3 regions of the Salinivibrio sp. PR932 genome follow, and region 1 is predicted to be linked to each of the others. Evidence: riboswitches for the same ligand, from Rfam matches in the RefSeq annotation. Region 1 holds a riboswitch; each other region holds the start of a gene.
The links. A riboswitch is a leader RNA that binds a small molecule or an ion and turns the genes downstream of it on or off. The one in region 1 is predicted to bind thiamine pyrophosphate.
Positions count from the first base shown of each region.

Region 2: linked by a shared signal. The riboswitch ahead of thiC (phosphomethylpyrimidine synthase ThiC) and the one ahead of thiD (bifunctional hydroxymethylpyrimidine kinase/phosphomethylpyrimidine kinase) in region 1 are both predicted to bind thiamine pyrophosphate.
Region 3: linked by a shared signal. The riboswitch ahead of thiB (thiamine ABC transporter substrate binding subunit) and the one ahead of thiD (bifunctional hydroxymethylpyrimidine kinase/phosphomethylpyrimidine kinase) in region 1 are both predicted to bind thiamine pyrophosphate.

Region 1 is NZ_MUFM01000037.1:10,781-13,044, forward strand. It holds gene BZG84_RS14160 (putative bifunctional diguanylate cyclase/phosphodiesterase) at 1-757, shown strand, start outside; TPP riboswitch at 820-920, shown strand; gene thiD (bifunctional hydroxymethylpyrimidine kinase/phosphomethylpyrimidine kinase) at 982-1,839, shown strand; gene BZG84_RS14170 (potassium channel family protein) at 1,923-2,264, opposite strand, start outside.
Region 2 is NZ_MUFM01000004.1:137,168-139,431, forward strand. It holds gene thiC (phosphomethylpyrimidine synthase ThiC) at 1-1,090, opposite strand, end outside; TPP riboswitch at 1,184-1,283, opposite strand; gene crcB (fluoride efflux transporter CrcB) at 1,340-1,720, opposite strand.
Region 3 is NZ_MUFM01000012.1:20,485-22,748, forward strand. It holds gene BZG84_RS07875 (DUF547 domain-containing protein) at 16-807, shown strand; TPP riboswitch at 846-947, shown strand; gene thiB (thiamine ABC transporter substrate binding subunit) at 1,000-1,986, shown strand; gene thiP (thiamine/thiamine pyrophosphate ABC transporter permease) at 1,992-2,264, shown strand, end outside.

The sequences.
Region 1 (2,264 bases):
TTTGGTCTTTCAGCCCAAATGGGATCTCAATACTGGTAGCATGGTAGGCGCTGAGGCGTTATTACGTTGGCGTCATCCGCAACTGGGAGCGATCAGCCCGGCCGAGTTTATTCCCATTGCCGAGCGAAGTGCCGATATGATCCAACTCGGCGATGCAGTTTTTTCTATGGCGTTGCGCGCGCTGGTCCGTTGGCGAGAGCAATACACCTTGCCCGAGGCGTTTCACTTAGCCATCAATGTCTCTTCCCAGCAACTTCGCCACGGTTTTGCCGACAGCATTCTTGCCCGCTGCCAAGCGCTGGAAGTACCCACCCAAATCATTCAGCTTGAGGTTACTGAATCGGCGTTAATTCGACACATGTCGGTGGCGCTCAAAGAGTTACAACAGCTCCGTGATGCGGGGATGCACATTGCGCTTGATGATTTTGGCACAGGCTACAGTTCATTGAGCTATTTGAAACAGCTTCCTGTGGATTGGGTGAAGCTTGATCGTAGCTTTATTCAAGATCTTGCATCTAACGCCGGTGACAAACACCTTGTTGGTAGCGTGATCGACCTAGCGCATGGGTTTGGCCACGGTGTGGTGGCCGAAGGCGTGGAAGAAGTTGGCCAGCAACAGATTTTGCAGCGTATTGGCTGCGATCAAGTGCAAGGCTTCTTGTATGCCAAACCGCTGGGAACAGAACAGTTTGAACAGCTTCTGCAAACCGGATGTGAGTGCCCAGCGACGGCTATCAGTGCGCCCGTGTCTGGATAGCCGTGGTCATCATCGGATTAGAGATGAGGCTTGCGCTTTATCCGTAGGATGCATATTCTGAACACAGTTAGTCGGGGAGCAAGTAATTGCTGAGACTGCGAAAGCAGGACCCGTAGAACCTGATCCAGTTAGCACTGGCGGAGGGAACTGACACGATCAGCGCACAAAGTGATGCATACTGCCGTACTTTGTCTCCTTCCGCCCCTGATGATTAAGGGGCCATTATGAACCTATCTCCACCTGTTATTCTTACCATTGCCGGCTCAGACAGCGGTGGTGGTGCGGGCATTCAAGCCGACATTAAAGCGATTTCAGCGACCGGCGGCTATGCGTGCTCGGTGATCACCGCGCTAACCGCGCAAAATACCTGCGGTGTCGAGGCCGTCTCGGCGGTTGAGCCCGATTTTGTGCGCGCCCAATTAGATGCAGTGTTATACGACATGCCGGTGCGTGCGGTGAAAATCGGTATGCTGGCCAATCAAGCGATTATTCGTGAAGTCGCTGCTGTGCTGGCACGGTCGCCACACTTACCGGTGATTTTAGATCCCGTAATGGTCGCGACCAGCGGCGACCCTTTGCTCGACGAGCAGGCCATGAGGGCGTTGATTGAAGAGCTTATTCCGCGAGCAACGGTGCTCACTCCCAACTTGCCGGAGGCCGCTCGCTTAACCGGTCGGCCTGTGCCTACCTCTATAGAGCAAATGCATGAGCTGGTGCCGGCACTTCGCCATCTAGGCTGTCCTTACGTGATGCTCAAAGGGGGCCATTTACATCACGCCCCTGAAAGCGTGGATGTGTGGATTAGCCAAGATACCTGTCAAACCTTGCGCGCACGCCGCATTGAAACTACCAACACCCATGGCACCGGATGTTCACTGTCTGCTGCAATCGCCTCTTATTACGCGCAGGGAATGACGCCCATTGAAGCCGGGCGAGCGGCTAAGCAGTATTTGACAGAGGCTTTAGCGCATAGTCAGCAGCTAACGGTCGGAAGAGGTGCTGGGCCGGTGCATCATTTTTACGCTTACCCTGATAATTTGTGTCTGTCGCCAGCAGAGCATGCTGTCGCGGAATTGCCCTGAGACGAGATGGAAACGATCCGCTGCAACCCAAGTGGGGCAGCGGCATCGGAAAGAAAACAGCAAAGATGCGTTGGACGCGTCCGTTAGGCGGCAGACCAATGTGGTAAACGCTCGGCGGCGATATAAAAGATGCGATCGCCCGGTGCCACTTCAGTGTGTAGGCGAGGGTTCAGGGTGATCCCATCGCCTTTGTCGAGACCAATTAAGGTTGCATCATGCTCATGCTTTAATTGATTAAACAAGGTGCCGACATCGGTTGCACTCGCATCGGTGGGGTAGCGGGCACAGTATTGGGTCATCCCTTGAGCCGTGCTCAATAGCTCGTGATGTAATTGGCTTGAACCGGGATCAACGGCCGCTTTTGCCAGCATTTCCACCGACACAGACGGCACACATTCAGCGTGCGGATAGTGCTGCTTCAATAT
Region 2 (2,264 bases), on a different contig from region 1:
GATGATGCGCCAAGCACCATTTGGCGATAATCGACCCGCCACGCGAGACAATCCCAGTCACGCGATTGGCAGTCATGGGCACATAGTGCAAACGCACCCCAGCGTGAATGGTAAAGTAGTCGACCCCTTGCTCGGCTTGCTCTATCAAGGTATCGCGCATCACTTCCCAAGTCAGGTCTTCGGCAATGCCATTCACTTTCTCAAGCGCCTGATACATAGGCACAGTGCCAATCGGGACTGGGCTATTACGTAAAATCCACTCGCGGGTTTCGTGGATATTGCGTCCGGTCGATAAATCCATCACCGTATCCGCGCCCCAACGGGTCGCCCACACCAGTTTTTCAGTTTCTTCTTCAATGGAGGAGCTCACCGCCGAGTTACCAATATTAGCATTCACTTTCACCAGAAAGTTACGCCCAATGATCATCGGCTCCGCTTCTGGGTGGTTAATGTTGGCCGGAATAATCGCACGCCCTTCAGCAACTTCTTGGCGCACAAATTCGGGAGTGATGTTTGAGGGTAAATGCGCGCCAAAGCTTTCTCCTGGGTGCTGGCGGTTTAGCTGCTCTTCACGATACTGCTGACGTCCCATATTTTCCCGGATAGCGATAAATTCCATCTCTGGGGTGATAATGCCTTGGCGTGCGTAGTGAAGTTGGGTCACACATTGGTTAGGTTTTGCCCGACGGATAGACGGTAAGGCACTAAAGCGAAGATCATCCAAGGTTTCATCACTAAGGCGAGTCTGCGCATAGTCTGAGCTCACTGCATCAAGGAACTCTGTATCGGCACGCTCATCAATCCATGCTTTGCGCACTGGCGCTAAGCCTTGGTAAATATCGATAGCACTCTGTGGGTCAGTATAAGGCCCTGATGTGTCATAAACCCGAATGGACTCATTGGCCTCGTACTGCGGATTGTCTTTACTGCCACCCACAAAGGTCGGAGACAAATGGATTTCTCGCATCCCTACGCGAATATCGGGTCGCGATCCCTCGACATAGACTTTTTCCGAGTTGGGGTAGGTTTGCGCAGAGAGAGAATCGATAAAGGATTTGGCCTCAAGACGGGCCTGTTTACGGGTCGACATAGCATTACTCCGGTGTTCATTATGGGAATTAATGCTTGCCGGAAAACGCTGAATTGAGATGTGAGCAAACTGGCAGACGCGTACGGTCTGTGATCTGATGCATCTCTTGTTCCCTTCGCTGGTACTAACCAGATCAGGTTCAACGGATCCCACTTAACGTGGTCTCAGCCAATTGGCACTCCGACAAGTTCAACGCCAGTATAAGAAATCACCGCCGCAACAACAAGCGACGTACTAGCATGTTTTTACCTACCCAGTAATGCGTCCTAGCAGCCAAGCCCCCATCGCGGCCGCTCCTAAGCATAACGCAAGGTTGAGACCCACGTTTAACAAGGCTTTCACCGTCTCACCATGTTGAAAAAGAAGCAAGGTATCCACTGAAAAGGTCGAGAAGGTGGTGAACGCGCCCAAAAAGCCAATAGCAATCAGTTGACGCCAAGGCACTGGGGCAATCAGTTCTTGGCTCATCGCCGCTAAAAAGACACCCATCGCTAATGATCCCAGCACATTAACCATTAGGGTGCCGTAGGGAAATCCTCGACCAAACACCGCGACGCTCCACTCTGAAACTAAAAAACGCGAAGACGCCCCTAATGCGCCACCAAGTCCTACCCACAATATGCTTACCACAGGGTGCTCCTTTCGATTGGTAAAAAGTCATCATACCGCGACATGTGAACAAGAAACAGGAGGAAGAAAAAGGGAAAAGGATCAAGGGTGCTAGAAGCATAATGAGTCACATACAAAAAAAGCACCGACGATGCCGATGCTTTGATATTTGGCAGGGGTAGAGGAATTCGACCGGGCTGGCGACCCAGCCCCCAACACGCTTTTGTGTAGATTGCATGTTCACATCTACCCTTAATCGGATTACGAGAACCTTGATGATTCACATACAAAAAAAGCACCGACGATGTCGGTGCTTTGATGTTTGGCAGGGGTAGAGGGATTCGACCGGGCTGGCGACCCAGCCCCCAACACGCTTTTTTGTCGTTTGCATGTTCTCATCTATCTCTTATCGGATTACGAGAAGCTTGATGATTCACATACAAAAAAGCACCGACGATGTCGATGCTTTGATGTTTGGCAGGGGTAGAGGGATTCGACCGGGCTGGCGACCCAGCCCCCAACACGCTTTTTTGTCGTTTGTATGTTCACACCTACCCTTAATCGG
Region 3 (2,264 bases), on a different contig from region 1:
GATTGAGGAAGCGGTATGCGAACACGGATCACGCTCATTTTTTGGTTACTCGTTGCTTTTCCAGCCTTGGCCGCCCCGAAAGCCGATTATTGGGCAATGTGGGATGCGCACAACCCCGCCAGCCAAGCCACGTTTACCCATCACAGCTGGCAAGTATTACTCGATAAATATTTACAGCCTCAAGGACAGCACACCTTATTTAACTACGCAGCCGTCACCGAGGCCGATAAAGCGACTCTCGATCATTACATTAGCATGCTCACCGCGCGCGACCCGCGCACCTTGACCAAAGACGAACAATACGCGTACTGGGTTAATCTCTACAATTCAGTCACCGTAAAGCTAATTTTGGATGCGTATCCAGTCCGTTCGATCACCAAACTCGGTGGCCTGTTTAGCTTTGGACCTTGGGATGATGAGGTGGTCACGGTGGCAGGAGAGCCGCTTACCTTGAATGATATTGAGCACCGTATTCTGCGCCCGCTCTGGCAAGATCCGCGTACCCATTATGCGGTCAATTGTGCCAGCCTTGGCTGTCCGAACCTACAGCCACAAGCCTTTCAAGCCGACACCTTAGAGGCACAATTAGAACAAGCCGCCTATACCTTTATTAACAGTGATAAAGGCGTGAGTCAGCAAGGCGGTCAGTGGCAGCTTTCTTCTATCTATGAGTGGTTTGAGGCCGATTTTGGCGGCAGTGAACAAGGAGTAATCACCCATATCAATCAATACCGCGATATCAAACTTCCCGAGGATGCACGCTTAGACTATGACTACGACTGGGCGCTTAACCGAACCGCTGACTAAAAGGCTTGGTTAACCCTAAGCCAATCAGTACAATGGCTTCGTACTCATTGGGGAGCCTCTTGGCTGAGATTGCGCACCGCGCTAAACCCATCGAACCTGATCCAGCTAACACTGGCGTAGGGATTGAGACTTGATGATGTCATCAACCAGCCTCAACACCCACGCCCAACTTAGGAGCGTGCTGTGAAAGTCATTACGTCTGTTTTAACCGTACTTTCTTTGTCTCTGTTATCGCTTGGCGCCCGCGCCGCCGACCCGCTGACTGTCTATACCTACGACTCGTTTATCGCCGATTGGGGCGCAGGGCCAAAAATTAAAGCCGCCTTCGAGAAACGCTGTAATTGTAAGGTCGAGTTTGTGTCCCTTGAAGACGGCGCAGCCTTGCTAAACCGCATGCGGATTGAAGGCAGTAACACCAGCGCCGATATCGTGTTGGGTATAGACACCAATTTAATGAAAGAAGCGGAGCGGAGCGGCATTGTCGCCGAGCACGCGGTGAATACGGAGCGCCTACAGGTACCCGGCGGTTGGGATAATCCCTACTTTATCCCCTACGATTACGGCTACTTTGCCTTCGTGTACGACACCACGCGCCTGCTCGATCCGCCCAAGAGCTTGAAAGCCTTGATTGAAGATCGTGATGACATCAGTGTGATTTACCAAGATCCCCGTGTCTCCACCGTTGGCCAAGGCTTAATGCTTTGGATCCAGAAAGTCTACGGCGATAAAAGCCAGCAAGCATGGCGTGATCTCGCGGATAACACCATTACCGTGACCAAAGGCTGGACCGAAGCGTACAACATGTTCCTGAACAAGGAAGCGGACATGGTGCTCTCTTACACCACATCACCGGCTTACCATTTGGTTGCCGATGATGATGACCGCTTTGCCGCCGCGACGTTTGAAGAGGGCCACTATATGCAGATTGAAGTGGCCGCAAAATCAGCCTACACCGACCAGCCAGAACTGGCCGATGCGTTTTTGCAGTTTATGCTCAGCGATGAAGCGCAGTCGATCATTCCCCTTACGCAATGGATGTACCCTGTTACTGATATCACGTTACCGGATGCCTTCTATACCTTGAGTAAGCCAGAAAAAAGCTTGATTTATCAACCCGATGAAGTGATGGGCAACCGTCAACAATGGGTGCGTGACTGGCAAACGGCGTTGGTTGAATAATCGTCATGCTCAACCCTTCACGCACTTGGCCGGGCAGTCTCGCGGCCAGTCTCGTCGTGCTTTTAATTGGCAGCGCTCTTTGGGCGCTGTTCTCTCACAGCCAAGATCTTAACCTTCAGGCACTATGGCAAGATGCCTACCTTCGTCACGTCACCGTATTTAGCTTCAAGCAAGCCATTTTATCAGTGATCCTCAGTGTGGGATTGGCGATTCCTGTTGCCCACGCCCTGTCGCGTCGCGAGTTTGCGGGTAAGCGTTGGTTGTTGAAACTGTTTGCC